Regions from separate parts of the Micromonospora sp. NPDC002411 genome, predicted to be linked through region 3. Evidence: riboswitches for the same ligand, from Rfam matches in the RefSeq annotation. Region 3 holds a riboswitch; each other region holds the start of a gene.
The links. Region 3 has a riboswitch for cyclic di-AMP ahead of ACWCO3_RS16845 (C40 family peptidase). Riboswitches for the same ligand answer to the same signal wherever they lie in the genome.
Positions count from the first base shown of each region.

Region 1: linked by a shared signal. The riboswitch ahead of ACWCO3_RS16660 (C39 family peptidase) and the one ahead of ACWCO3_RS16845 (C40 family peptidase) in region 3 are both predicted to bind cyclic di-AMP.
Region 2: linked by a shared signal. The riboswitch ahead of ACWCO3_RS19555 (transglycosylase family protein) and the one ahead of ACWCO3_RS16845 (C40 family peptidase) in region 3 are both predicted to bind cyclic di-AMP.

Region 1 is NZ_JBSFBM010000124.1:3,830-15,582, reverse strand. It holds gene ACWCO3_RS16670 (hypothetical protein) at 1-461, opposite strand, end outside; gene ACWCO3_RS16665 (alpha/beta fold hydrolase) at 522-1,268, opposite strand; gene ACWCO3_RS16660 (C39 family peptidase) at 1,414-2,262, opposite strand; cyclic di-AMP (ydaO/yuaA leader) riboswitch at 2,495-2,636, opposite strand; gene ACWCO3_RS16655 (hypothetical protein) at 2,922-3,692, opposite strand; gene ACWCO3_RS16650 (hypothetical protein) at 3,824-4,210, opposite strand; gene ACWCO3_RS16645 (acyltransferase family protein) at 4,304-5,497, opposite strand; gene ACWCO3_RS16640 (glycosyltransferase family 2 protein) at 5,807-6,982, shown strand; gene pseI (pseudaminic acid synthase) at 7,116-8,168, shown strand; gene ACWCO3_RS16630 (hypothetical protein) at 8,516-8,992, opposite strand; gene ACWCO3_RS16625 (SDR family NAD(P)-dependent oxidoreductase) at 8,976-9,722, opposite strand; gene ACWCO3_RS16620 (AMP-binding protein) at 9,715-10,980, opposite strand; gene ACWCO3_RS16615 (acyl carrier protein) at 10,977-11,228, opposite strand; gene ACWCO3_RS16610 (GNAT family N-acetyltransferase) at 11,329-11,753, shown strand, end outside.
Region 2 is NZ_JBSFBM010000160.1:810-12,562, forward strand. It holds gene ACWCO3_RS19520 (DUF3152 domain-containing protein) at 1-413, opposite strand, end outside; gene ACWCO3_RS19525 (SigE family RNA polymerase sigma factor) at 552-1,052, shown strand; gene ACWCO3_RS19530 (hypothetical protein) at 1,049-1,801, shown strand; gene ACWCO3_RS19535 (ATP-binding protein) at 1,833-4,637, opposite strand; gene ACWCO3_RS19540 (M28 family peptidase) at 4,842-6,293, shown strand; gene ACWCO3_RS19545 (SDR family oxidoreductase) at 6,357-7,055, opposite strand; gene htpG (molecular chaperone HtpG) at 7,205-9,133, shown strand; cyclic di-AMP (ydaO/yuaA leader) riboswitch at 9,462-9,602, shown strand; gene ACWCO3_RS19555 (transglycosylase family protein) at 9,603-10,268, shown strand; gene ACWCO3_RS19560 (hypothetical protein) at 10,357-10,692, opposite strand; gene dinB (DNA polymerase IV) at 10,817-11,753, opposite strand, start outside.
Region 3 is NZ_JBSFBM010000126.1:11,512-17,553, forward strand. It holds gene ACWCO3_RS16835 (C40 family peptidase) at 1-848, shown strand, start outside; gene ACWCO3_RS16840 (N-acetylmuramoyl-L-alanine amidase) at 902-2,881, opposite strand; cyclic di-AMP (ydaO/yuaA leader) riboswitch at 3,118-3,253, shown strand; gene ACWCO3_RS16845 (C40 family peptidase) at 3,267-4,307, shown strand; gene dcd (dCTP deaminase) at 4,367-4,945, opposite strand; gene ACWCO3_RS16855 (pyridoxamine 5'-phosphate oxidase family protein) at 5,045-5,602, shown strand; partial or broken gene ACWCO3_RS16860 (zinc metalloprotease) at 5,670-6,042, opposite strand, start outside.

The DNA of each region.
Region 1 (11,753 bases), on a different contig from region 3:
CGCCTGACCCGTCGCCGGACAGGAACGACGGATTCGTCGGCGGGCAGCCACTCCGGCGGGTCCCACCACTCGCCTTCGGTGTCGGCGGCCGCGCAGATGGACACGCAGATCGGCGTCACGCCGTCGGTCGTCCGCTCCCGACCGGCGGCGAAACCCGTCGGGTGACCGGCCGCCGATTCGTCCACCTCGAGATCGCCACGGCTCCACCGGAAGCGCGTCAGCAGGGGCGCGGCCAGGTGACGGACCGCCTCAGCGCCCGGAGCGGACGGGACGGACGGCATCAGCGTCAGGTCGACGTTCACCCCGTCGCGGGGATGGTCCGCTTCGGTGCGGGACGCCACCAGACCCACCGCGCCGAGCGAGGCGACCAGGGATCGGCACCGACGCGCGGCATCGTCGAGTCGAGAGTCGACGACATTCAGGCTCACGCTGACCACAAGGGACGGATCAACGGCAGGCATCCGGGCGAATGTAGGCGTCGGGAGCCCGGTCGCACGACCGATATTTCCGCTCGGGACCGCTCAGCGATACGGGTCGAGCAGCGCCAGCACGGCCGCCGGGTCCTCCACGTGCGCATTGTGGCCGAGACCGGGCAGCGTGGCGACCGGCACCCCGTACTCCTTGAGTTGTTCGTCGCTGACCATCGGGTCGTGTTCCCCGCGCGCCAGCACGACCGGCGCGTCGGTCGCCGCCAGCAGCGCGGCCAGGTCGGGCTCGCCGACGGCGAACGCGGTCGGGTCCATGGCGAGACGCCACCGGCCGTCGACCTGACGCAGGCCGGCGTCCACCACCGGATGGTCCGGCGGGACCAGGCCGGCCAGGCCGGACACCCGAAGGTAGCGGCGTGCCGCCTCGGCGCGGGTGGCGAACCAGCTGACCGGACGGGCGGCGAGGCCGGCGGCGCGGGCCAGCTCGTCGGGTGACCAGACGGCCTTGATGCCCAGCCCGACCACGGCGTCCACGGGCGCCCCGGCGGCGTTCGCGGCCAGCGCGAGGCCGACCACCCCGCCCAGCGAGTGCCCGAGCACGACGAGCCGGTCGCCGAGCGCCAGGCCGCGCGCTATCCGGTCGGCGAACCCCGCAAAGGTGTACGACGGCAGCGGCTCCGCCCAGCCGTGGCCGGCGAGGTCCGGTGCCAGCCACCGCCCCGCCCAGCGCTGCTCCAGCAGCGGCGCCCACGGCAACCAGACGTCCCCGGTCGTGCCCATTCCGTGCAGGAGCAGCAGGACCCGCCCGCGACCGGCTTGACCACCCGATTCATCCACCACGGCCGCAGTCTCCCACGGTTCACGGCCCGGTACGAGAGTCGTCATCCACGCCGCCTCCCGCGCGACGCTGACGGCACCGACGAAAAACGCCGCGGGCGCCGCCCCCTTGTGGGGGACGACGCCCGCGGCGGTCAGCGTGCCTGGGTCAGGCGGAGTAGCCCCGGCTGGCGATCCAGTTGGCCAGGTCGATGGTGGTGATCCAGTACGACGGGTCGGCCGCGTTGGCCGAGTCGGCGATCCGCACGGTGCGGCCGTTGTCCTTGTAACCCACGACGGCGATGTAGTGCCCGCCGCCGTAGGAGTGGTAACCGCCGTTGGTGTCGACGGCGTCGCCGACGACGTTCGCGACCACGCCACGGCCGTCGGTGATGGCCTTGACGACGTCGGCCTGGAGCCGGTCCATCTGGGCCGGGCTGGGGGCGCCGGCGAACATCCGAGTCCGGTACGGGGAACCCTTCACCTCGGCGTTGAGGACGCGGGTGGTGTCCTCGGCCGAGTTGGTGCCCATCTCGGTGGTGCCCAGCTCGGCGCCGAGCTCCTCCTGGGTGCGGTCGATACCGGTGGCGCTGAGGGCGTTCCGGGTGGCCGCCGGGCCGCAGTTGTAGTACGTGTTCTGCGCCTCGTAGTCGTAGTCCAGCACCTTGGTCGCGGGTGGCTTCGGCGGCGTCGGCTTACGGGTGAGGTCGGGGTTGGCCTTCGCCTTGGCCGCCGGCGACGCGGCGCTGGTGGCCGGGGCGGCGGTGCTCGGCGCGGCGCTGGCCGACGGGGACGCCTCACGCACCTCGCCGCGGGAGGCGGCAACGTCGCTGCGCATCTCGGCGACGGTGGTCGCGGTGCGCTGGCCGGCGGGTGCGTCGTCGGCGGTGGTGAGCAGGGCGCCGGTGGTGGTGGCGATCGCGAGGGCCGCGGCGGAGGCGGCAACGATCTGGTACGGGCGCTCGGTGGCGAAACGGCGGAGCTGACGCTGCAGGGTGTGCTTCACGGGGTCCTCCACGGATCGGGGGGAGAGCGGCACACCGGCGACCGGACCGGTATCCGGGCAGGCGCCAGCGCGCGGACCGTGGTCCGCGGATGGTGAACCGCTCAGGGGAACGCCCGGCGTGGCCGGGCGGTGAGGCGATGACCCGGGGGTCAGCTCACCGTCACTGGACGAATGAGCGGGGGCACCGCTGCGCCGTGGAGGCGAGGGAACAACCGAGGGGTGGAAAGGTGCTGCACGAGGATGGAACTCCTTCCGACACCGCCTACCGGGTTAGCTGACGGATTCGGGCGGGAAGATCGCCCTACCGCGGGCTGTGGCTCGCGGATTCACCCCGGACTTACTGGTGGGTCCCCGGTTCGTTCATCACGATTGAGCGGGTCGGCGCGGCGTCGCCTCTTGCGATCGGTTACCGCACCGGACGGGACGACAGTACTGGCCCGTCCGCACCCCTGCCAAGCCAGCTCCACCTGCGTAAACCTGAAATAGCGTAGCAATTTCTGCGCGTATTGCCGCTGACGTGACTCGATGGGACAAGCGGTTACGGTGACGCCTACGGGCGACAACCGGACAGGCCGCCGAGAATGCGACCAGATTCACCGGAAGAATCGTGCCGATCGCGCCGGACGCCCGATTCTCGGTCGGCGTGAGCCGGCTCACGTCACGGATCGGGCTCAACTCGCCCGCGCCGGCCGCCACCGCGCCACGACAGCGGGTCGGAACACACCGGTCACCGCCCGGCGCGCGGGTAGCGGGTTCGGTCGCAGCCGGGCCGCCGCCGCGCAGGTCTCCGCTGCGAGGGCTCGCGCTGAGTCGGCAGCCAGTTCCGCGTCCCGCCAGGCAGCACGCTCCCGGGATGCGGCGGCCTGGTAGTCGGCCAGCCTGGCGTCCCGGATCGTCCGGCTGAACAGCACCTCCTGCTCGACCGGGTGCCGCCGGGGATCCCAGCCGCGCCGGTGCGCGAACACGTCGCCGAGCTGCGCCATGCTCAGGTCACCCCGCCAGTACGCCGTCATCGCGGCCCGGTGCAGGTAGCGCTCGCGGGCGGCGTACTCGGCCGGGGTGCGGGGGGTCTGCGGGGTGGGCAGCGCCTCGGCGCCCGCGAAGCGACGGGCGGCGGTGTCCGCCTCGTCATAGGCGCACCAGGCCCGCTCCATCTCCTCCTGAGCGGTCAGCCAGTCAGCACGTCGCCGCTGCGCGGTCCTGGCCGCGCCGGTCGCGGCGACCGCTACCTCCTCGGCGTACCGGCGCAGGTCGGCAGCCTCGGCGGCGGCCACCTCACGAGCGGTGGGGGCGGCCGTGCGCGGGTCGTCCGAGGGTGTGTCCCGCTCGGGGCGGGCCACCAGCAGGGCGAGTACGCCCAGGGCCAGCAGGAACAGGGTGGACCAGATGGCGGCGGCCTGCGGCACCTCGGTCACGAACTGGTAGAAGACGGCGGTCTCCATGGTCGGCACCTCGGGAGAGAGCGATGCGATGGGGAGCCCCACCGCCACCGGGCCAGGGCGGAGCACGGGCCGGTGGGGCGCGGAGCTGGTGGGTCGACAGGCGCGGCGGGCGGGACGCTCGTCCCGGTGACTCAGCGCCCGGGTGGCGCCCGGGGTGCCCGGCTGCTCGGGCCGTGGACCAGGGGCAGCCGGTCGGACCCGGCCGCGCGCACCGGCAGCGGGCCGGTCCGGGCAGTGGCCTGGTCGCCGGGCGGAGCCGATTGCGGGTCGACCGACCACGCCGAGGAGAATTCCTCGACGGGCTCCTCGGTCGTCGCCTGCGCCTCGTGCACCGCCCCCTGCGCGGAGGTGGACGGGCAGGTCGCCGGGAGTGCGCCGAGGGCGAACGGAGTTGGCACAGCGGCCGAGGCCGGGCCCGCGCCGAGCGCCAGGGCCGCGACGACGGCGAGGCTGGTCAGCACCCGCGTCGCCCAGCGCGCCACCCACCACAGCGGACAGGTGAACGCGACCGGAAGCACGACCTCACGCTACCGTCGTGCCGACCTCGACGCACCGACCACGGGCGTGTCGTCGCACGCCGCGCCGAACCCCACTGAGCAGGGTGGACGGTGTCAGCGCGAGTCGGCGTACGTTGATCGACCGTTGGTCTGCTGCCCGCTCTCCCCGGCGGCGTCGGGACCGCCCGCGCGTTGGCGGGGGACGGACGCCGGACGAGCTGGGCGGCGCGGTGCGAGTCGACGCATCATCGGCGTCTCCACGAAGCGGTGCAGCAGCCCGGCGAGGACCAGGTTCACCGCCAGGAAGCCGAGCACCACGGCCGGCCCGCGCCAGCCCGTGAACCCGGTCCCCCAGTCACCGCTCCACCGCAGCACGCTCGTCATCACCAGGACGTGGACCAGGTAGAAGGCGAAGGAGACCTCCCCGAGCCAGACCAGCGGCCGGGACCGCCACGGGGAGCGCTTGTCCCGCACGTCGGCGTCCGCGGCGGCGGTGATCACCAGCAGGTACGCGACGGCGAGCAGCGTCGTCCACAGCTCCGCGCGGATCCACTGAGCGGCCGCCACCCAGGTGCCCACGAAGACCAGGCTGGCGACGGTGAGCCCCGGGCCGCGCCAGAGACCCCGCCGCATCAGCTCGGCCGCGACGGCGCCCAACCAGAACTCGAGCGACCGTACGGGCGGGAAGATCTGGGTGAACCACCACCGGCTCACCTCCGGCACCAACTGCTGGGCCGGCCAGAGCGCGAGGATCAGCAGCGGCAGCGCGACGATCAGCACCCAGAGCAGCTTCGGGCTGGCCCGGCGTAGCAGCGGCAGCGCCAGGGGCAGGCACAGGTAGAAGAAGAACTCGCAGGAGAGCGACCAGCTCACCGTGTTGACGCTGTAGAACCAGCCCATCCGGGGGTCCCACGCCTGCAACAGCAGCAGGTTCTCCAACGCGACCGCCGGCAGGACCGGATCGGCGAACCACCAGGCGACCAGCAGGGCCGCACCCCACAGCACGACGTGGTTCGGGTAGATCTTGGCAACTCGACGCCGCCAGAAGGTGCGCCGGGAGTCGCCGACGCGGGCCGACCAGACCAGCACGAAACCGCTGAGGATGAAGAAGAACTGCACCCCGGACAGGCCGAGCGTGAACAGCGCGTCGACCACCGCCTTGTAGTCCGGTTCGGCGATGATCCGCATGGTGCCGGCGTGGAAGCCGAAGACCAGTAACGCGGCGATCCAGCGCAGCCCTGTCAGCGAGGGCAGCCGGGCGGGCGTGACGGCGGGCCGTGCGGTCGACACCGCAGCGGCGCTGGTCATGCCGGGATCCTGAAGATCGGCAGGGTCACCAGCACGTCCGTATCCTCCTCGGCGCGGCGTCGGACGACGCGACGGCGACGCCCGCGACGGCCCGGCAGGGCCGCACCGAGGCACCCTACCGGGTCACTCTCGGGTGAACCGGACGTGTCCCACCCGCCGACGGCGGTACGGGCACGCCACGGTCGCCGGATTGGTGGACTGCGGGCCTGCCGCCGTTAACCTCCCGCTCGGGGGGAGTTCAGGGACTCCACCATCGGCGGTCACGTCAGGTTCCGGGTTCGGCCACCCTGACCGTCAAAGGTGGCGGGCGTGGTCAATGAGCCGACGCACGCACCGCTGCTGAGCATCGTCGTGCCCGTGTACGGCGTCGAGGCATACCTGTACCAGTGCCTGGAGTCGATCCGGGCCGACATCCCGGCGGACGAGTCGGACGCGGTCGAGATGATCGCCGTCGACGACGCCTCCCCGGATGGCTGCGGCGACATGCTCCGCTCCTACGCCGCCGGCCGCGACGGTGTCCGCGTCGTGCACCTGAGCAGCAACGTGGGCCTGGGCCTGGCCCGCAACGCCGGGCTCGACGTGGCCACCGGCCGGTACGTCTGGTTCGTCGACAGCGACGACTGGTTGCCACCGGGAACGATCCCCGCGGTGCTGGACCGGCTGCGCCAGCACCAGCCCGACGTGCTGATGCTGGACCACCTGCGGGTGCACGAGGACGGTCGTCGGGAGGTCGACGCGAGCAGTCACCTGCTACGCGGCATCCCCGGCGTGACACGCCTCGACGACCAGCCGCAGCTGCTGCGGGTGCAGCACACCGCCTGGAACAAGGTGGTCCGGCGAGACTTCCTGGACCAGTTGGAGCTGCGCTTCTTCCCCGGCTGGTACGAGGACATCCCGTTCAGCCACCCCCTGCTGATCGGCGCCGAGAAGATCTCCGTACTGGACCGGGTCTGCTACCTGTACCGGCAGGGCCGGCACGGCGCGATCACCTCCACCCGCAGCGGCCGGCACTTCGACGCGTTCGCCCAGTACGAGCGGCTGTTGGACTGGGTCGCCCGCAAGCACCCGGACGAGCGGTTGCAGGCCGAACTGTTCCAACTGATGATCAACCACTATCTGGTGGTGGTGGGCAACGACGGCCGGCTACACCCACACCTGCGGCGGGACTTCTTCCACCGGGCCGCCGAGCACTACCGCCGGTACCTGCCCACCGGTGGATATCCGCTACCGCCCGGAGTGACCGGGCTCAAACACCGCCTTGTGGGGCGCGGCGACTGGCTGGCGTACTCGGCTCTGCGCCAGGCGCACCGGGTCGCCGGCCGCCTGCGTCGCCAGGGCCCAGTGGGCGGCGTCGACGCTGGTTCCGACTCGGTCACCGCCGACGACGACCCGGGTCGAGGGGCGGGCACCGCGACGACAGGCGACGACGAGGTCGTCACGACCACGCAGCGGCGCGATGCGCTGGCCGGGAGCCGCCTGCCGTGAACGCCGCCACCGCACCGCACGCCGGGAGCCGGGCCGGCTCCCGGCGCCCTGGTTTTCCAGGTCGTCCACCCGCCGGGCGGACGACGACAGCACCACCGCACACCGGTGCGGGTGTACCTGAGCAGAGGTCGGAATGACGGCGACAATCAAGATCGGACCGCACGCGGTCGGTGCCGGGGAACGACCGTTCGTGGTCGCCGAGATGTCCGGCAACCACAACGGAGATCTGAACCGGGCGCTGGCCATCGTCGACGCGGTGGCCGAGAGCGGGGCGCACGCGCTCAAGCTCCAGACGTACCGGCCGGACACCATCACGATCGACGTCGACACCCCGGCGTTCCGGATCTCCAGCGGGCACGAGTTGTGGGGCGGGGAGAACCTGTACCGCCTCTACGAGCGGGCGCACACCCCGTACGAATGGCACGCCCCGATCTTCGAGCGGGCTCGCGAGCGTGGCCTGACCGTGTTCTCGTCGCCGTTCGACGCGACAGCCGTGGAGCTGCTGGAGTCGCTGGACGCGCCCGCGTACAAGATCGCTTCTTCGGAGTTGGTCGACCTGCCGCTGATCCGGCTCGTGGCGAGCACGGGCAAGCCGATGGTGATCTCCACGGGCATGGCGACGGTCGCCGAGATCGACGCCGCGGTGCGGACCGCGCGGGACGGTGGCGCGGCGGGCATCGTCCTGCTGGCCTGCACCGCCTCCTACCCGGCGCCGCCGGCCGACAGCAACCTGCGGCGCATTCCGGTGCTGGCCGGCGCGTTCGACGTGCCGGTCGGGCTGTCCGACCACACGCCCGGCATCGGGGTGGCGGTCGCCTCGGTGGCGCTCGGCGCCTGCTTCATCGAGAAGCACGTCACGCTGGACCGGGCGGACGGCGGCGTGGACTCGGACTTCTCCCTGAACCCGGCGGAGCTGACGGCCCTGGTGGCCGAGTCCGGTCGCGCGTACGCGGCCATGGGTGGCACCGCGATCGGCCCGACCCCGGCCGAGCGGGAGGGGCTGCGGTTCCGCCGTTCGCTGTTCGTGGTCGAGGACGTGCGGGCCGGCGACCCGGTGACCATCCACAATGTCAGGTCGATCCGACCGGCCGGCGGGCTGGCTCCGGTGGAGATCGACCGGGTCCTGGGTCGCACCTTCACCACCGACGTCTCACGCGGCACCCCGCTGAGCTGGGACCTGATCTGACCGTCGACACGGGCTGGGCTGTGGACGCGGGCTGGGCTGAGCAACGGGCGCAGCCCGGCCCCGGTGGGGCGGAGGCGAGCGGGTGCGGTCCGGCCTGGTGGGACTGGGCTGGGTGCCTGTAGAGCTGCCCCGAATATGGGGCCGGCAACGCTGCTCCCACCGGCAACCAGGATCAAACTCCGTCGCCTCAGGGCTACGACGACCCACGAGGCCCGCGCGCCTGCCCCACCTGTGGGGCAGCTCTACAGGCACCGCCGGTACCAACGGCAGGCCGGCCGTCACACGCGGCGGCACGTCGCCACGCAGCGGCACGTCGCCACGCAGCGGTCGTGGCGGCGAGTCGTCACCTAGCGGTCCAGGCGGCGCGAGCCAGCCACGGAGGCGGGCAGGGGCACGGGGCCGGATGCGGGGGCGAAGCCGACGGTTACCACCAGGTCGGCCACCCGCAGGGTGCGCCAGACCGCCGACCCGTCGGCCGGCGTACCCAGGCCGTGGAGACGCCACCAGGCCGCCACCGGGACGTCGGCCAACTTGCAGCAGCACTCGGCACGGGTCCACCGCGCCCAGAAGTCCTGCACCCCGAACCGGCGTCCCAGCGCGGGAGGCACCGGCGCGTCCGCTCGTTCCGCGTCGATCGCCACCCGCCACCCCGGCGTCGTCGGGCCGTACCAGCCGACGCAACGGCCGTCGTCGAGGTGACTGCGGGTCACCGCGTCGGTCAGGTCGGCGGGGACGCCGACGCGCAGGTGCCGCTCCGCGGCGGCCAGCAGGCCCGGCACCGGGCGGGGCCGGGCCGGCCGGTCCAGGTCAGATGGCGGCGGCACCGTCCACCACGATGACCTGGCCGTTGATGTTGGTGTGCTCGCGCAGCAACATCCGTACCACTGGAGTGACCTCCTCCGGCTCGGTCAGATGGCCCGTCGGCGTGCGGCGCACGATCTGGTCGAGCTGAGTCGGGCCGAGCACTGCGGACATCTCCGAGGCGAAGAAGCCGGGTGCGACCGAGTTCACCAGCATCCGGCCGCCCAGCTCCCGCGCCAGCGAGCGGGTGGCGGCGTCCATGCCGCCCTTGGTGGCCGAGTACGCGACCAGCCCAGGAAAACCGCGCTGCCCGCAGATCGAGGTGATGTTGACGATCCGTCCGCGTAGTCCCTTGGCGAGCATCCGGCGAATCACCAGCCGGGTCAGTTGCAGCGGGGCGGTCAGGTTGGTCTCGATGATCCGGGCGATGTCGTCGGTGGCGGTGTGCGCGTGCAGCGAGTCCTGCCCCATCGCGGCGTTGTTGACGATGCCGTCGATCGGGCCGAGCCGCTCTTCCGCCGCACGGACGAAGCCCTGCGCGGCGCGCAGGTCGGTGACGTCCACCGAGCCGACGTGCACCCGGTCGGGGTGCTCGGCGGCGAGCTTCTCCAGCTCCGGGGTGACGGTACGGGCGAAGGCGGCAACCCGTACGCCGGCATCGAGCAGGTCGGTGACGATGGCCAGGCCGAGCCCCCGCGAGCCGCCGGAGACGAGGACCACGGAGCTGGGTGGGACGAGCTGGGTGTCAGACATCGCTCTTCAGGCTCTCCTTGACGGGAATCTCGGTCAGCACGCGGATCCGGCGTGGCACCGCGTACTCGGGAAGCCGGTCGGCGCACCAGCGGACCAGCGCGGCTTCGGCGGTGTCCAGGTGCTTGGTGGGAGCAAGGACCACCTCGGCGACCACCATCCGGCCGAGCACCGGCGCGCGGCGGCCGGTGACGCGGGCCCAGGCCACCGCCGGGTGCTCGGCCAGCACACCACGGACCACGCCGGCGGAGACCTTGCTGCCCCCGACGTTGATCTCGTCGGAGTCCAAACGACCGGTGATCAGCACCCGGTCGTCGCGCACCTGCACCCGGTCCCCGGTGCGGACCGGGCCGGCCAGTCCCGCCCCGTGGAACGGGGAGGTGACCACCAACTCGTCGTCCACCACCGAGAGCGTCGGGCGGCCCGGGGTCTCCCGGTCCAGCCAGTCGACCGGGAATCCGGCCCGCCCGTCGTGCACCACGATGGACGCCCCCACCTCGGAGGACGCGTAGATCCAGGAGATCCGGGCGGCGGGGAAGATGTCCCGGAGCTGGTCCAGGATGGCCTGGTCCACCGGCTCGCCACCGAGGGTGATCTGGCGCAACGGCACCCGGGCCAACGCGGCGGCGTCGCGGTAGAGGGTGCGACGCCAGAAGGTGGGGGTGCCGGAGGCGGCGTCGACGCCGTGCGTGGCAGCGACAGTGGGCCAGTCGTCCAGCTCGTCGGGCTCGACCACCACCAGGTGTTGGCCGGGTTGGGTCAACGACAGGGTGACGACCTGCCACCAGGCGTACGTGCCGGGGGCGTACGGGCAGAGCCACGTCCGATCGGGCTGGTCGGCCCGCACTGTGGTCAACGTGTCGAGGGTGTGCCCGACCCGCTTGGGACGCCCGGTCGAACCCGAGGTCAGCAGCCAGAGCCGGCCGGGTTCGGCGGCTCGCCGCCGGGGCGGGACACTCGGGTGCGCTCCGTCGTCGTCGAGGACGCTGACGGTGAACCCGGCGTCGAGCAGTTCGACACGCATTGCCGCGTCAACCCGACTCGCGGTGCTGAGCAGCAGCTCGGTGCCGTACACGGCGTGCTGCCGGGCGGCGGTGAGCGCGTGCACTGCGGAGTGGGCGAGCACCGCGCTGGGGTCGGGGAGGACCGGCAGCGGCAGCGTGCGCCAGGTCAGCGTGGCGCCGCCGACGACGAGCCGGTTGTCGACGCCCGCCTGCTCCGGGCCCGCCGGTGTCCGGTGGCCCGCCGTCGCGACGGTCACTGGTGCTGAAGCTCGACGAGGAAGTCGAGAACGTCCCCGACGGTGGCGATGCGGCGCAGGCCGGGTGCGTCGAAGTTGAGCTCCTCCCCCGTCTCGTCCTCCACCCGCAGGGCCAGCTCGGAGAAGTCCAGCGACCGGAACCCGATCTCCCGCAACTGCGCCGCGTCGTCAGTGGGCAGCTCCTTGTCCTGGTTCTCGAGCACCTGAGCCATGAGGTCGCGAATCTGCGCGCGACTCAATTCGTTCATGCGCCGGAGTCTACAACCCAACGAATGCATATCTGATTTGCCGGTGGGCCCGGGTAGGGTGCCGAGACCGGACGTGAACAGATAAGAAAGCGAGACGCACGTGCTGCGCGAAGCGACAGCGGACGACGTTCACCTGATGTTGTCCTGGCGTAATCAGGAAACCAACCGTCAGGTCAGCAAAACCAGTCACGAGATCACCGCCGAGGAGCACGCCCGGTGGTGGTCGGCGGTCCGGGACGACCCGTCCCGGCGGGTTCTGGTGTACGTCCGAGACGACCGTCCCTGCGGGGTGGTCACCTTCTTCGACCTGCGGCTGGAGGGCCCTCGGACGGGAGCGTGGGGCTTCTACCTGGACGCCGACGGGCTGGATGGGCGGGGCGAGACGCTGCCCGCCTGGCTGGGGGTCATGCGGGAGGCCGTGGAGTACGCCTTCGACGGGCTGCACCTGGACCGTCTCGACGGCGAGGTGCTCGGTCACAATACCGTCGTACGACAGATGAACCGACGTTTCCGATTCGTCGAGGG
Region 2 (11,753 bases), on a different contig from region 3:
GCCCCGCCAGCCGTCCAACCGCGTGGGTCGTTCAGGGTCTCGGTGACCGCGGTGGCGATGTCCTCCACCGGCAGACCACGGATGTCGCGTTCCACGGCGACGCGGTACCGCATCAACGTGCCACGGCCGGTCCGCGCCGGCGCCGTCTCGGCGGGCGCTGTCGCCCACCGGTTCCCGCCGGAGGCGGGGTAGCTGATCGGGACGACAGGCACCGAACTGGGTACCACGTCGACGACCCCGGTCGGTCCGCCAGTGGCGACCGGCGCGAGGGGTCCGTCGGGCGACGGTCCGTCGGCGACGGGATCGTTCGCAGGTCGCCCGTCGGCTGGCAGTCCGCATCCGGTGAGCAGCGCCACCACCAGTAGCAGCGTCGCCGAGGCGGAACGCCATCGGTGGGTAGCCTTCGTCGACATGTCTCTCCCCTCGCGCAGCCTTCGGCGGCGGCGCGGAGGAGAAGACGGGTGACCGTGGCGAAAAGTTGATGTGACCCACCGCTCAACCTTTCGCCGACCTGACCCGTCCATAGCGGTGTGGCACGGGGGAGGTTCACGGTGGCGCGGGGCGACGCGGAGTTCGTCGAGTTCGCGCGGGCGGCGTCCGCGCGACTCGTTCACGCCGCGTTCCTGATGACCGGCGATCACCACCTGGCCGAGGACGCCGCGCAGACCGCCCTTACCCGCACGTACGCGTCCTGGTCGCGGGTCCACGACGACGACGCCTACGGGTACGCCCGGCGCACCCTGGTCAATCACCTGGTGGACGGGTGGCGCCGGCCGATGCGCGAGTACGCGACCGACGAGGTGCCGGAGCAACGGCGCGGAGACGTGGCCGACGAGGTCACCACCCGGCGCTGGCTGATCAGCATCCTCGGCGCGCTCAGCCCTCGGGAGCGGGCCATCGTCGTGCTGCGGTACTACTTCGACCTACCGGAGGCGCAGGTGGCCCGGGAGCTCGCCGTATCCGTGGGCACGGTCAAGAGCACCAGCTCGCGGGCCCTGCAGAAACTACGCGCCGCGGCGCCGCGGCACGCCGACGAGGAGGCGCGCCGATGAGCGAGCTGGAGCAGCTCCGCCACGCCATGCGGGAGACCGAGCGCCCCGACACCGTCCTCGACCTGGCCGCCGTGATGCGCGACGGGCGACGGTTGCGTACCCGTCGGCGGCTTGCCGGAGCCGGCGCGGCGACGCTCGCTGCCGGGTTGGCCGTCGTCGTCGTGGTGGCGGTCGACGCCCGGACCGGCGGTCCGCCGACGGCCGATCGGCCACCGCCGACGGCCGTCGCCCCGACACCGTCCGGTTCCCCGCCGACGCTGGCGCGGTCGATGGAGCCCACCCCTCCGCCGCCGGCCGGCGACGTGCCGTCCCCGAAACCGCTGGGCCAGGTGATCGACAGCAAGGTGCGGTACGGCACCGAGCAGCGGGTGTACTACGTCGTTCGGGTGTCCGTGCCCGGCGAACCGAAGGTGACCATCGGGCTGGCCGCCGGTCGTCGCCTCCCGGACGGCATGCTGACCACGGACATCCTGGTCAACGACGTGGAGGGGGCTGACCGCCGCCCCGGGTTCCACCAGATCGGCTACGACGAGCGTTCGTCGACCACGCCGGTGCCCACCTTCGGCTACTTCGTCGGCCCCGCCCACCGCGTCATCGGCACCGTGGACGGGCGGCAGGTCGATGCCCGCCTTGCCCGGTGGAGTGTCGACAAGCAGGTGGTGATCTTCTGGTTCGATCCGACACTGCTGACCCCGGGGGAGCGGCTCGACGGCATCATCGCCCGCGACGCCGCCGGTGGTCAGCTCTGACGCAGACTGCTGGTTGCCCCGGGCCGGCCACTCAGGCCGGGTCGTCCAGCCGGCGTTCGATGGTCACCGTCGTCCCCTCGGCGGTGGAGACCAGCCGCACGTCGCCGTAGGCGTTCATCAGCAGCGCGCCGCGGCCCCGGTCCATCGCCGGTCGGCGGTCCCGCCAGGTGCCGAAGTCCCGCACCGAGATCCGGACCAGACCGTCACCCACCTGGACCCGTACCCGTACCTCCGGACGGCTGGGCCGCTGTGCGTGCTCGACGGCGTTGTTCACCGCCTCGGACGCGGCCAGCAGCAGGTCCTCCAGCACGTCCGGGTCGACGGCGAGGTCGCACAGCGTCCGTCGGACGTCTCTGCGCATCGCCGCCGCCGAGGTGGGCGCGGACGGGTACGCCCAGCTGGTGTCCAGGACGTCGTCGGTGCCGTTCCGGTCGGCCAGAGCATCGCGCGCGGACGCGCCGGAGTCCGGCCTGCCGGTGGCGACGCCGTCCGCCGTCCCCCCGACCGCCGTCCCCCCGTCCTCGGCCGTCGGCTCCGCGACCGCCGCGACCGCGCCGGCTCGTGCCGATGGGGCGTCGCCCGTCCCCGTGCCGGCCGGGTCGTGGCGGTCGCGGGCCCGCCGGATGGCGGCCCGGATCCGGGCGATCAGCTCGGTCGCGGCGAACGGCTTCACCAGGTAGTCGTCGGCGCCCAGGCCGAAGCCCTCCACGCTGGCCTCACCGCCGGCACGGGCGGACAGCACCAGCACCGGCAGCGTCCGGGTCGTCGGGTCCGCGCGGAGTTGGCGCAGCAGGTCGAAACCGTCCAGCACCGGCATCATCACGTCGGTGAGGACCAGGTCGGGTCGTTCGCGGTGGATCTCGTCGAGGGCCTTCCGACCGTCGGTGACGGCCCGTACCCGCCAGCCCTGCCCGGTGAGCAGCCGGCTGAGGTACGCCCGCATGTCGGTGTTGTCGTCGGCGACCAGGATCCGCGCGCCGGCCAGCTCGTCCACTGTCGGCCCGGAGGCGTGCTCGGGCTCCGTCGGGTTGTCGCTGGCCTCGGCGAGCCAGCCGGTCGCCTCCTCCACGGCGGCGCGGGCCGCGTCACCCCGCCGTTCCACCGGAGGGTCGGCCACCGCGTTACGGCGTGTCGCCGACCAGGGCAGCACCACGGTGAAGGTGCTGCCGACACCCACCCGGCTGGTCACCCGCACCTCGCCGCCCTCCAGTCGGGCCAACTCGTGCACCAGGGCCAGGCCGATGCCGGTGCCCTCGTGGCTGCGCGAGCGCGCCCCCCGCACCCGGTGGAAGCGGTCGAAGAGCTTCGGCAGGTCCTGCTCGGCGATGCCGATGCCGGTGTCCGCGACGGTGAGGCGTACCTCCTCGTCGTCGGCGTCGAGGGTGACCCGGATCCGGCCGATGAACGTGTACTTCAGGGCGTTGGACAGCAGATTGGTGACGATGCGTTCCCAGTTGACCGGGTCGATCGTGACCGGCCGTGGCAGCGGCGGGCAGACCACCTCCAGGGTCAGCCCGGCCCGCTCCACGGCGGCCCGGAACACGCCGGCGAGCTCCGCGGTGAGCGCGGACAGGTCGACAGTCCGGGCATCGCTACGAGCGCGACCGGCTTCCAGGCTGGAGAAGGTGAGCAGGCTGTTGACGAGCGTCAGCAGCCGGGTGGCGTTGCGCCAGGCGGTCTCCACCCGCTCCCGCTGCACGGTCGCCAGGGGTGCGGTGGCGTCGGTGAGGGCGTCGGCCAGCGGGCCGAGCATGAGTGTCAACGGGGTACGGAACTCGTGGCTGACGTTGGCGAAGAAGTCGGTCTTCACCCGATCGAGCTCGGCCAACGCCTCGATCCGGCGCCGCTCCTCCTCGTACTCCTGGGCGTTGCGCAACGCCAGGGACGCCTGTTGCGCCAGGAGTTGGTGGAAGGACCGGTACGCCTCGTCGAGCCGTCGGCTCGGGCTGACCCCGGCCAGCAGGACACCGAGTGGCTGGTCCTCGTCGCCGGACGGCAGTGGCAGCGCCAGCGCGGTGTGGACCGGGTCGTCCCACGCGCCGGCGGGCAGCGTCATCCGGTCGGCGACGTCGGAGACCTGAGCCGGGCGACCCTCCGCGGCGTCCGGCAGCCCCCAGGCGTGCGCGATCGGGCCCGCGTCGGCCAGGTCGACGGTGTCCGGCAGCGCGCCCTGGACGCCGCCGGTGTGGGCGACCCGCCGCAGGGACGCGCCGTCGCGCAGGTAGATGGCGGCGAACGGCACGTCCAGCGGGTGGCCGCCGATCGTGTCGATCAGCCGGGCGCCTGTCGCGTCCACGTCGACGGTGCGACCGTCTCCGAGGACGGACAGGTCGCGCAGCAGCCGCAGCCGACGTTCGCCGACCACCTGCTCGGTGACCTCGCTGCACACGGTGAACACGCCGACGGTACGGCCGTCGTCGTCCCGGGCCGGGGCGTGCGAGACGCTGAAGTACGCCTCCTCGCGGTAGCCGGCCCGCTCCAGCAGCAGCCGCAGGGCCGGGACCCAGCTGGCCACCCCCGTCGTCATGGCCTGCTGGACCAGCGGGGCGAGCACGTCCCAGCCCTCGGCCAGGGTCACCCGCACGTCGTTGCCGAGCGCGGCGGGGTGCTTGTCGCCGATCAGCGTGGAGTACGCGTCGTTGTAGAGCTGGGAGAACCCCTCGCCCCAGAGCAGCAGCATGGGGTACCGGGAGGAGAGGACCAGCCGGACCGCGACCCGCAGGCTCTGCGGCCACCCGTCGACCGGGCCGAGCGGCGTACGGGCCCAGTCCAGCCCGGCCATCAGCCGACCGGTGTCGCCACCGCCGCTGAACAGGTCAATGCTGGGTCGTGTCACGCTCGACCCGGCTCCATCGCAAGCCCCCGTTCCGGGCCCGACGACCCCTGCTGGCGTTACCTACCCATCCTGGCACCTCTACTCACCTGTGCCGACGCCGGTACCCACCGTCGAACCGTCGGTGGTTCGGGACGAACGACCGATGCCCAATGCATCGACATCTGTAAGTGTCTCGGGTATCCCTTTAACCCCCGAGGAGCCCCCATGAGAGGCAGAACGCTGAGCGCGGGAGTCGCGCTCGCCGTGTTCGCCGGGATGACGGTGGCGCTGGCCGCACAGCCGGTGGCCGCGTCACCCACGACCGCGACGACGATGGCCCGGCCGATCGCCGCCACCGTTGCCGCGCTGGCTGCACCGGACATTTCGGTCACCAATGTCCAAGCCCACCTCACCCAGTTCAACAGCATCGCCACCAACAACGGCGGTAACCGGCGGGCCGGCTCGGCCGGCTACACGGCCTCGCTCGCCTACGTCAAGAGCAGGCTGCAGTCCGCCGGCTACACCGTCAGTGAGCAGTACTGCTCCAGCTGCCGGTACCCGTCGAACAACCTCATCGCGGAGTGGCGAGGCGGTCCGACCGACCAGGTGGTCATGTTCGGCGCCCACCTGGACGGTGTCTCGGCCGGTCCCGGCATCAACGACAACGCCACCGGCTCGGCGACCCTGCTGGAGAACGCGCTGGTCCTGGCCGCGCAGAACCCGACCATGACGAAGAAGGTCAGGTTCGCCTGGTGGACCGACGAGGAGCAGGGCCTCAACGGCTCCCGCTTCTACGTCAACTCGCTCAACTCCACCCAGCGCGGCTACATCAAGGGCTACTACAACTTCGACATGGTCGGCTCTATCAACGGCGGCTACTTCATCAACCGGGTCACCTCGACCACGGCGGCGCCGCTGAAGGCGTACTGGGACTCGTTGGGTCTGCAACCCGAGGAGAACGTCGAGGGTCAGGGCCGCTCCGACGACTACTACTTCCAGCAGGCCGGCATCCCCACCTCCGGCTACGCCGCCGGCGCCAGCGCCCGCAAGACCAGCGCCCAGGCGGCCAAGTGGGGCGGCACCGCCAACGCCGCATACGACCCCTGCTACCACCGGTCCTGCGACACCACCGCCAACGTCAGCGCCACCGTGCTGAACCGGGCGGCCGATGGCGTCGCGTACGCGTTGTGGCAGCTCGCCGTGAGCGGCGGCACCCCGACCTGCACCGGTGGTCAGGTGATCGGGAACGGCGGCTTCGAGAGCGGCAGCACCCCGTGGACCGCGTCCTCCGGCGTGATCACCAATTCCAGCAGCCAGCCGGCCCGGACCGGGTCGTACAAGGCGTGGCTGGGCGGCAACGGCAGCTCCAGCACTGAGAGCCTGTCGCAGTCGGTGACGGTGCCGGCCGGCTGTGCCAGCTACACGCTGTCGTTCTGGCTGCACGTCGACACCGCCGAGACGACCGGCTCCACGGCGTACGACCGGCTCACCGTGCAGGTGGGCTCCACCACGCTGGCGACGTACTCGAATCTGAACGCGGCCGCCGGCTACACCCAGCGCAGCTTCAACGTGGCCGGGTTCGCCGGTCAGACGGTGACCCTGAAGTTCACCGGCACCGAGGACTCGTCGTTGCAGACCAGCTTCGTGCTCGACGACGTGGCGTTGCAGGCGAGCTGAGCGCGTACCCGTGCAGGTGGGCCGCCGCCGGTGCTTGCTGGCGGCGGCCCGTCGCGTCGTGGGTCAGGGGAGCTGGGGGTAGAGCGCCGCCACGCCCCCGGGGAACCCGGCCTGCACCCGCCGGCTGACGTCGTCGGCGACGATCTCGTACGCGTCGGCCTCGATACCGTCCACGCTGAGCCGGGCGATCACCGCCGGGTCGGACTTCGGGCCGGTCACATTGGCGGCCATGTCGGTGTCCAGGTAGCCGACGTGCAGGCCGGCGACCCGGACGCCCCGCTCGGCGAGCTGGAGGCGCAGCGCGTTGGTCATCGCCCACTCGGCGGACTTCGCGGCACCGTAGGCGGCGTGCATCGGGAAGTTCACCCAGGACAGCACGGAGAGCACGTTGAGGATCGTTCCGCCGCCGTTGCCGGCGATGACCGGCGCGAACGCCCGGACCGTGGACAGGGTGCCGATGTAGTGGGTCTCCAGCTCCAGCCGGACGAGGTCCAGGTCGCCGTCGAGGAGGTCGGTCCGGGTGTCGATGCCCGCGTTGTTGATCAGCAGGTTCACGCCGCCGGCAAGCTCGGCGGCGGCGGCCACCGAGGCGGGGTCGGTGATGTCCAGGCGCACCGGCGTCACGCCGGGGAGGTCCACGGCGTCCGGGTTGCGCGCGCCGGCGTAGACGGTGGCGCCACGGGCGAGGAGTTCGGCGGCCAGGTGGCGGCCGAGGCCACGGTTGGCGCCGGTGACGAGGGCGGTGCTTCCAGAGATCTTCATGGCGGTCACGCTATCCCACCTGACTTCTGTTAACCAAAGTCAGCCATGTCACACCGACGCCCCCCTCAATCGGGAATGCGACCCGGACGCGGCGGCACCCCGGCCCGTGACGACTCGTATCCTTTCCGCGAAACCCCGCACGAGCCGAGATGGGAGACGGTGTGAGCAACCAGGCCGAAACGTTGGAGTTCCAGGCCGAGGCGCGTCAGCTCCTCCAGTTGGTGGTCCACTCGATCTATTCGAACAAGGACGTCTTCCTGCGGGAGCTCATCTCGAACGCCTCCGACGCCCTGGACAAGCTGCGGCTGGCCACTCTCGTCGACAAGGACCTCGTCGCCGACACCGACGACCTGCACGTGACGATCGAGGTCGACAAGGACGCCCGCACCCTCAGCGTGCGGGACAACGGCATCGGGATGACCCGCGACGAGGTCGTCCAGTTGATCGGCACCATCGCCAAGTCGGGCACCGCCGAGCTGCTGCGCCAACTGCGGGAATCCGCCGACGCGCGCGCCTCGCAGGACCTGATCGGCCAGTTCGGCGTCGGCTTCTACGCCGCGTTCATGGTCGCCGACCGGGTCACCCTGGTCACCCGCAAGGCCGGCGAGACCGGCGGCACCCGCTGGGAGTCCACCGGCGAGGGCACGTACTCGATCGAGGCGGTGGACGAGGCCCCGCAGGGCACCACTGTGACCCTGCACCTCAAGCCGGCCGACACCGAGGACAACCTGCACGACTACACCGCAGAGTGGACCGTCCGCGACATCGTCAAGCGCTACTCCGACTTCATCGCCTGGCCGATCCGGATGACCGTCGAACGCCCCGGCGCCGACGGCGAGGCCGCCACCAGCGAGGTGCAGACCCTCAACTCGATGAAGGCGCTCTGGGCGCGGCCCCGCGACGAGGTCGACGCTGCCGAGTACAACGAGTTCTACAAGCACGTCAGCCACGACTGGGCCGACCCGCTCGAGGTCGTGCACATGAAGGGCGAGGGCACCTTCGAGTACGAGGCGCTGCTGTTCCTGCCCAGCCACGCCCCACTGGACCTGTTCTCCCCGCAGGGCCGCCGAGGCGTCCAGCTCTACGTCAAGCGTGTCTTCATCATGGACGACTGCGAAGCGCTCGTCCCGACCTACCTGCGCTTCGTCAAGGGTGTGGTCGACGCGCACGACCTGTCGCTGAACATCTCCCGGGAGATCCTCCAGCAGGACCGGCAGATCCAGATCGTCCGTCGCCGCCTGGTCAAGAAGATCCTCGCCACGGTCAAGGACCTGAAGGCCAACCACGCCGAGCGCTACCGCACCTTCTGGACCGAGTTCGGCGCGGTGGTCAAGGAAGGGCTGATCGACGACACCGACAACCGCGACACCCTGCTGGACATCCTCTCCGTCGCCTCCACCCACGACGCGACCGAGCCCACCGACCTGGCCGGTTACGTCTCGCGGATGAAGGACGGCCAGAGCGACATCTGGTACGCCACCGGTGAGTCCCGGGCCGCCATCGAGAACTCGCCGCACCTCGAGGCCTTCCGGGCCAAGGGTCACGAGGTGCTGCTGCTCACCGACCAGGTCGACGAGGTGTGGGTCGAGCGGGTCGGCGCGTACGACGGCAAGACGCTGCGCTCGATCGCCAAGGGCGAGATCGACCTGGACACCGACGAGGAGAAGCAGCAGGCCGAGGCCGAGCGCGAGCAGCAGCGGCAGGAGTTCGCCGGCCTGCTCGAGTGGCTCGGCACCACGCTGACCGACAGCGTCCGGGAGGTCCGGCTGTCGTCGCGACTGACCACCTCACCGGCCTGCGTGGTCGGCGACGCCCACGACCTCACGCCGACCCTGGAGAAGATGTACCGGGCCATGGGGCACGAGGTGCCCCCGACCAAGCGGATCCTGGAGATCAACCCCGGGCACCCGCTGGTCTCCGGGCTGCGCAAGGCCCACGAGCAGGGGAGCGACCAGGCGGCCCTGACCGAGACTGCCGAGCTGCTCTACGGCCTGGCCGTGCTCGCCGAGGGCGGTGAGCTGACCGACCCGGCCCGCTTCACCCGGACGCTCGCCGACCGGCTGGCGCGCACTCTGTAGACGGTCGACCTCCCGGCCGGCGGGCCACCCGACCAGGGACCCGCCGGCCGGTTCGGCGTACCGGCGTCGTGCATCCGATCACCAACGGACACGTCGAGTCGCTCGGTGCTACACCGTGGCCTGGCTGCGTCACGAGGCCTGATCGGTACCGGTCCACAGTGCTCTCTGCACAGTGTCCGGCCGGCCGCAACCGCTGCGGACGGCGCCCCGCGTACCCCGGTGAAGAACTTCACAGGGGTTGGGCGATCGTCACCGAACGTGCCTAACGTCGGTCGGGTTCGCCACTGCGGACACCGCGGCCGGCAACGCCAAATCCTGCCCCCGGCCGTCGGAACCCAGTCACCCGGGCAGGAGCGGGGGACCCACACGTTCCTCGGTGCACGTCACCTCGGGGTGAAGCCGCCACCGTGCGGCCGGGCTCCTCGGCCCGAACCCGACAGCTCACCTCGCCGGCGTGGAGGAAGCTCACATGACGTCTGTTCACACGCCCCGTCATCGACGGGTCACCACCCGCCGCCTCGCCGTCGGCACCCTGGCCGTCGGTGCCGTCACCGGCGCTGTCGCCCTCTTCGGCCCGGCCGCCCCGGCGCAGGCCGGAGTCAACTGGGACGCGATCGCCAAGTGCGAGTCCGGCGGTAACTGGAAGATCAATACCGGCAACGGCTACTTCGGTGGCCTGCAGTTCTCGCAGAGCACCTGGGCCGGTTACGGCGGCAAGAAGTACGCCGCCCGCGCCGACCTGGCCAGCCGTGGCGAGCAGATCGCCATCGCCGAGAAGGTGCTCGACGGGCAGGGCATCGGTGCCTGGCCGACCTGCGGCAAGAAGGGCGGCTCGTCGGGAGGCTCCGCCACGAAGTCGACCAAGTCCACCGCGAAGTCGACGAAGTCCACCGCGAAGCCCACCGAGCGGCAGGAGCGGCCGTCGCGCGGCGAGCAGCCGGCGACCCGCAACCATGAACGCACCGCGGCGCCGGCCGGCGGCCAGACGTACCTGGTCAAGCCGGGCGACACCCTGTCGGAGATCGCCGACGCCCGTCGGGTGTCCGGCGGCTGGCAGGCGCTGTACGAACACAACCGGAAGCTGATCGGGGCCGACCCGGGTCTGATCTTCCCCGGTCAGAAGCTCAGCCTCTGACGGACGGCACACGAACGCTCGGCCGGGTCATCGGCCGAGCGTTCGTGTGTTCGGTGCTGGTCAGCCCGAGTGCCGGGCCGGGTTCGAGTCACGCCGCCGAGGCGGACGCCTTCGGCGCTCGACGCGACGCCACCGGGCCGGCGTTGCGACCCCAGCGAGAGGTCGATGCCAGATCGGTCCCGCCGTCGACGGTCACCTCGACGGAGTCAGACCCGCCGCGGGACAGACGCAGCGAATGCTCGGCGCCCTGACGGGCAGCGCAGGGCCAGGCCTGCCCGGCGCACTGGAGATTGCGGCAGTGACCCTCGTCGTCCGGCTCGTGGGCGCTCAACACGTCGATCGCCAGTTGCCAGAGCAGCGGGTCGGTCACGTCGTGCGGGCGCTCGGCGCCGCGGCTCGCTCGGTTGCTGGTGTCCTCGGACATGGTGGGTCCCCCCTTGTCAGGCTGTACCCCCCAAGGGTCACCCGTCGGCCGCCGGCTAAACCGCCGACCTGCTGTGATGTGTCTCCTGTCCCACCTCCGCGCGTGGACACCGCACGCAGATCGGTCAATCCGGCAGCAGCGGCATCTCGACACCCGGCTCCCGGCCGAGCAGGACCGCACGGGTGAGCGCCGTCGAGCCGAACCGGTCACGGACCGCGTCGACAGCGGCGTCCAACTCCGCGCCCGGGTCGCGGTGGAACGGCAACTCCGGCTGCACCGGACTGTCGTCCAGGTTGCCCACCGACACACCGATCAGCGTGACACCACGACTGTCGATCTCGGACTGGGCCGCCCGCAGCAATGCGCGCGCGGCGGCGAGCAGCGGCGTCGTGTCCGCTGTCGCCTTGCCGATGGTGTGCGAGCGGGTCGCCCGGCTGTAGTCGCCGAAGCGCAGCCGCAGCACCACAGTGCGACCGGACCGCCCGGCCGCGCGCATCCGCCGGGTGACCCGGTCGACCAGACCGGCGAGGATGGCGTCCAGTTCCGCCGGGGCGCGCGGGGTGCGACTCAGCGCGTGTTGGGCACCCATCGAGCCGCGTCGGCGACCAACCTGCACCGCGCGTGGGTCACGGTTGTGCGCCAGGGCGTGCAGGTGCCGGCCGGCACCGGACCCGAGCAGCGACACCAACGCGGCCTCACCGAGCCGGGCCACCTCGCCGACGGTACGGATCCGGTGCTCCCGCAGCTTCGCGGAGGTGACCGGGCCGACGCCCCACAACCGTTCGACCGGAAGCGGGTGCAGGAACGCCACCTCGGCGTCCGGTGCGACTACCAGCAAGCCGTCCGGCTTCGCCACCCCGCTGGCCACCTTCGCCAGGAACTTCGTGCGGGCCACACCCACCGTGATCGGAAGGTGGACCCGTTCACGAACCTCTCGACGCAGCCGCGCCGCGATGTCGGCCGGTGGCCCGACCAGCCGCCGCAGGCCACCCACGTCCAGGAACGCCTCGTCTATGGAGATCCCCTCGACCAGCGGAGTGGTCTGCCGGAAGACCTCGAAG
Region 3 (6,042 bases):
TCGAGGCGCAGATCGACAAGAAGTGGGAGCAGTTGGAGCCCACTATCGAGCAGTACAACAAGGTTCGGGCGCAGCTGAAGGTCAACCGGCAGAAGTCGGCGAGCCTGCAGAAGAAGATCGAGCCGCTCGCGTTGCAGAGCGAGTTGGCGCTCAACCGGGTGGGCGACCTCGCCTCCCGCTACTACATCTCCGGCCCGTCGCACGACATCGGTTCGCTGCTGGTCAGCGTCAAGCCGGACACGCTCACCGAGCAGCTCACCGTGCTCGACCGGCTTGCCGCGCAGGAGCGCAAGGAGGTCGAGGGTGTGCTGGCCGTGCGGGCCAAGTACGACGGTGAGAAGCAGAAGCTGGACGCGCTGATCACCACCCAGACCACGCAGCAGAACGAGCTGGCGGCCAAGAAGAAGCAGATCGACGCCGAAATCAAGCAGCTTGAGGCGTCAATGCCCAAGACCACGGTCAAGACCGCGGGCTGCCCGACGATCAACGGTGTGACCAGCTCGGCCGCCCAGAAGGCGATCAAGACTGCCTGCCAACAGGTCGGTGATCCGTACGTCTGGGGCGCCACCGGCCCGAACTCGTTCGACTGCTCGGGGCTGACCCAGTACGCCTACAAGTCGGCCGGGATCTCCCTCACTCACCACACCGGTGACCAGTGGAACGAGGGCAAGGCTGTCGCGCGAGCTGACGCCCGCCCCGGTGACCTGGTCTTCTTCTTCTCCGGCCTAACGCATGTCGGCCTGTATCTGGGTAACAACCAGATGGTGCACGCACCACGTGCCGGCAAACCGGTGCAGGTGTCCAGCATCAACACGATGCCGGTCGCCGGGTTCCGCAGACCTGGCTGATCCAGATCACGTACTGACGGCCCCCGGTCACCGACCGGGGGCCGTCGTGGTTCTCAGCGGGGCGCGCCCACCGGGGAGGGCAGCAGCTGCACGTCAGCGAGATCGACGTACATGATCCGGTGGCCGAACTGGATCTGCGCGTAGCGGTTCTTGCCGCGGATCACCGTCCAGTCGCCCGGCGACGAGCCGTCGAACGTGCTGGCCCGGTAGTACTCGCCGGCCAGCACCGCGCCGACGGCGTACCGCTGTCCGGCGGCCAGGGTGTACTGCAGCGGCGAGATCGTCTGGTAGGGCACCCCGTCCGGGTACGCCGCCTGCTCCGGGTACGCCCGTCCGTACACGGGGACAGTCGTCCGTCCGGGTTTCGGCGTGGCCACGACGCCGACGGTCCAGCTGGCGGTCGGCGCGTACGCCGGGTTGTGGAACCAGGCCCGCTGCCCGAGGTACCAGATCGCGGTCCAGTCACCCTGCCGTCCGGCGAGCGCGTACGTCTGCCCGGCGGATGCCCGCGCCCCGTGGTCCGACACGGCCATCGTGTTCGGGGTGCCGTCCGGACGGAGCGCGATGTCGTTGACCAGCGGCGCGTCCGCGGACGGTGCGCTCCGCAGCACCACCGACGATGAGCCGCGCGGCGCGCACGGCACACCTGCGGTGACGCATCCGGTGAACGCCGGTTGGTTGGTGGCGTAGTCCGGGTCGATACGGACCAGCCCGGTGGCCGGGGTGCCGGTGTCCAGTCGCGGCGCGTGCAGCAGGTCGAAGTAGTGCGTCCAGTCCCAGTACGGGCCTGGATCCCAGTGCATCCCCCGCACGGTCGAGGCGACGGTGCCGGGCACGTTGTCGTGGCCGATGATGTGCTGGCGGTCCAGCGGGATGCCCAGCCGCAGCGCCAGGTGCCGGACCAGCTTCGCCGAGGTCCGGTACATCGCCTCCGTGTACCAGGTGCCCTGCGCGGCGAAGCCCTCGTGTTCGAGACCGATCGACTTGGCGTTGACGTACCAGTTGCCCGCGTGCCAGCCGACGTCCTTGGTCTTCACGTGCTGGGCGATGTGCCCGTCGACCGAGCGCAGCGAGTAGTGCCAGCTCACGTACGTCGGGTCCTGGACGAGTTTCAGGGTCGTCGCCCAGCTCGCCTCGGTGTCGTGGATGACGATGTACTCGATCTTCTGCCGGGCGGGCCGGTCCGAGAGATCGTGGTTGCCGTAGTCCCCGTCGCCGAACGCCTCGTAGGGTGCGGGGATCCACTCGCAGGAGATGGTGCGCGGGCACTCCACCCCGTCCGGGCGGGCCAGCCGGCGTAGGCCCAGCCGGTCCAACCAGGAGCGCTGGGGCTGTACCGCGATCGCCGGCAGGGTGATTCGCTGCCCGTCGTCGGTCACCCGGGACTCGCCTGCGGCGATGGTGGTGAAGACCTCGTCGGCGAAGGCCGCTGCGGCGTCGGCGCTGTCCGCACCGGCGTAGCGGGCCACCGCGCCGTACCAGGCCGCCGGGTCGGTGTCCGCGCCGACCGGTGCACCCAACTCCCGCTGGTACGCGCTGAGCAGCGCAGCCCCGCCCCGGATGTTGACCTCCGCGTCGGTGCGCAGCGCCTCGGGGGTGGCGCCGGTCAGCGCGGCTGCGGCTTCCACGGTCTGCAACGCGGCGGCGGCCGGCGCGGGGGCCTCGGCGGGTCGGGGCGCGGGCACCCGGGCGGGCCGGGAGTCGTCGCCGCGTGGGTCCTCGGCACCGGCATCGTGGTGGCCGCGCCCGGGTAGAGCGGCGACGTGGCGGGCGTCGGTCAGGTGCATCGGGCCGTAGCCACCGCTCGTGCTCGGTGTGCCGGCGTTGCTGTCCCAGCGGGACTCCAGGTAGGAGACGCCGAGCAGCACACCGGTCGGTACGCCGTACTCGGTCGCCGCAGCGGCGTACTGCTGCTGGCGATCGGTGGTGGGTGCGGCGGCGGCCGCTGCCGAGAGTGGCACCGCGCTCGCGGCGGCGATGACGGTGGTGGCGAGCAGTGCGCGCCAGCCGGTCGACAGGGTTGGATGGTGCATCGAACCCCCTAGATTCTCGCGGGTAGAGGTCAGGTCACCATCGCGCCGCTGGAGAGTCCGCGTCAATACCTTTCCATCTATCGACTCGCTCAGAAGGAAATCTTCACACTGGGTCGGTGACCCCCACTCGATCGGTACGGAGTGTCACGGCCGCACGGGTTGCGGATTGGTAACAGGCGTCTCTACTCTGGTCATTCGTCGGCCCGATAGCAGCTCCGCCCAGCCCGGGCGGTAACGGACCGACACCGCCGAGTCGTTTCCGAGCGAACCGGGGACCCAGGTCCCTCGGGGTGAATCCGCAGCCACTGCGGTAGGGCGCCGACTTCCCGCCCGAACCCGTCAGCTAACCCGGTAGGCGGTCAGGAAGAAGGAGTACGGAACCCCGGTGGCACTCCATGCCCCGCGGCCGTCGTCCGAGCGGTCGGCAGCAGCCGGCCCGACGCCGATCGTGCCGCGCCCACGCTGGTCCCGCTTCACCACCGCTCTCGCCGCGCTGGTCGGCGTCGCCGTCGTCCTGACGGGCAGCGCCACGGCGGCCCACGCCGACCCGTCCGTCGCGGAGATCGAGCGTCAGATCGACGAGGACTGGAACAAACTCGAACCGATCATCGAACGGCACAACGCCACCCGGACCGACCTCGCCGTCAAGCGCAAGCAGGCGGACGCTCTGGCCACCCGCATCGCCCCGCTCGAACAGCAGGTCGACGCCGCGATGGACAAGGTCAGCGCCCTCGCCGTGCGGGCGTACAAGGGTGAGACCGTGTCGACCGTCAACGCGATGCTGGGCAGCCGGTCACCGAGCGAGGTGGTCAGTCAGCTCGAAATGCTCGACCGGTTCGCGCACAACCAGCAACAGGACGTACGCGAGGTGGCCGACCTGCGGGACGAGTTGGCCGCGCAGAAGGCGCCGCTGGACGAGATGGTGGCCCAGCTGACCCGTACCGAGGCTCAGCTGGCCGCGAAGAAGAAGCAGATCAACGAAGAGATCGACCGGCTGCAGAAGCTTCGCCTCAAGGTGTACGGCAACGGTGGCGGTGGTTCGTTGCGCCCGGCGCCCTGCCCCGGCAGCTATCCCGGCGGCGCCGCGGGCGTCGCGGTGAAGTTCGCCTGCGCACAGATCGGCAAGCCCTACGTGTGGGGCGCCGAGGGACCCAACTCGTACGACTGCTCCGGGCTGATGCTGGCCGCCTGGGCGAAGGCCGGTGTGTCGTTGCCGCACAACGCCGCCCAGCAGAGCCGCGTCACCAAGGACGTCAGCAAGGGCGACCTGCGCCCCGGCGACCTGGTCTTCTACTACAGCGACATCCACCACGTCGGCATGTACGTCGGCGGCGGCTGGGTGGTGCACGCCTCGCAGGCAGGCCAACCGGTCAAGATGAAGAAGGTCGACGACGGCCCGATCCACAGCTACGGCCGTCCAGGCTGATCGGGAGTGACCGAAGGGCCCGTCGCGATCCGTCGCGGCGGGCCCTCGTCGTCACGGGTTCAGCGGGTCGGCCAGGTGCGCCAGTGCTGCCAGGCGCGGCTCGGCGTGGGGCCCCGCTGGCCCTGGTAGCGGGATCCGTAGACCACCGAGCCGTACGGGTGCTCGGCCGGCGAGGAGAGCCGGAAGATGCAGAGCTGCCCGATCTTCATGCCCGGCCAGAGGGTGATCGGCAGGTTCGCCACGTTGGAGAGTTCCAGCGTCACGTGTCCGGAGAAGCCGGGGTCGATGAAGCCGGCGGTGGAGTGCGTGAGCAACCCGAGCCGGCCCAGTGAGCTCTTGCCTTCGAGTCGGCCGGCGAGCTGGTCACCCAGGGAGATGACCTCCAGCGTCGAGGCGAGCACGAACTCCCCCGGGTGCAGCACGAACGGCTCGCCGTCGGGCACCTCGACCGCCGAGGTCAGGTCGTCCTGCTGCATCGCCGGATCGATGTGGGTGTAGAGGTGGTTGTTGAAGACCCGGAACAGCCGGTCGAGTCGGACGTCGATGCTGGAGGGTTGGACCAGGGTGGGCTCGAACGGCTCCAGGCCCAGCGTGCCGGCCTTGATCTCGGAGACCAGGTCGCGGTCGGAGAGCAGCATCGGACCACCATAGCGGCGTTGCCGAAACCGGGCGGATTCGGTGCCGGTGACCAGCGCGTCGAGGTCGCCCGTCGTACATTTGTTCGATAGAATGCTCGCATGGCTTCCTGGTCCGATTTCGCCGCCGACGAGCCCCGACTCGCCGACGGGATCCGCGTTCTCCTTCAGCAGTACGGGCCGGGCTTCGGCTACCTGGCCACGGTCCGCGCCGACGGCGGGCCCCGGGTTCACCCGGTCTCCCCGGTCATCACGGACGAAGGTCTCTTCTGCTTCATCATCGACTCCCCGAAGCGCCGTGACCTCGAACGCGACGGCCGTTACGCGTTGCACTCGTTCCCCCCGGAGGAGAGCGACGACGAGGCCTACCTGGCGGGGCACGCTCGTCCGGTGACCGATCCGGTCCGGGTCGCGCGGCTGGCGCAGAGTGCCCGGGCCGAGCAGCAGGTCGACTGGCGGTTGTTCGAGTTCACCGTCGACGTGGCCATGCTGACCCGCCGCGAGCAGCACGTCGCCGGCGTCCCGGGTGTCACGCCGAGCCGGCCGGCTGTCCGGGTCTGGCTGGACCCGCACGCCCCGTCGGCGACGGCCGCGCCGGTCGCCGTGCCACAGGCTCGGCCGACCCGCCTCAGCCGTGACGTGCAGTGCACGGCCGCCTGACCGGGGCTCTGACACGACGGTGTCGGCTCCGTCGTGACGGAGCCGACACCGGTTGTACGCGGAGCAGTTAGGCCGCGCGGTAGGCGTTCCAGGCGGTGATCATGCGGCTGGCCTGACCAGGGGTGAACTGGTACATGCACGAGTCGTAGGTGTAGTCCATGAAGTTGGTGATCGGGTCCAGCCCGGTCGCCGAGCAGGTGTCGCGCCCGGTCGGGCACTGGTACGCCGGCGAGGCCTCGGCCGGGGTGTCGCTGACGCTGTCACCCGAGCCGCCGCAGCCGCCCTGGAAGGTGTGGTAGAGGTTCAGCCAGTGGCCGACCTCGTGGGTGCCGGTGTCGCCCTGGTTGTAGTTGGTGGCGGTGCCGCCCGGCAGCGACTCGCTGAGCGCGACCACGCCGTCGGCGCTGCTGAGCTTCCGCTGCGGGAAGGTCGCCCAACCC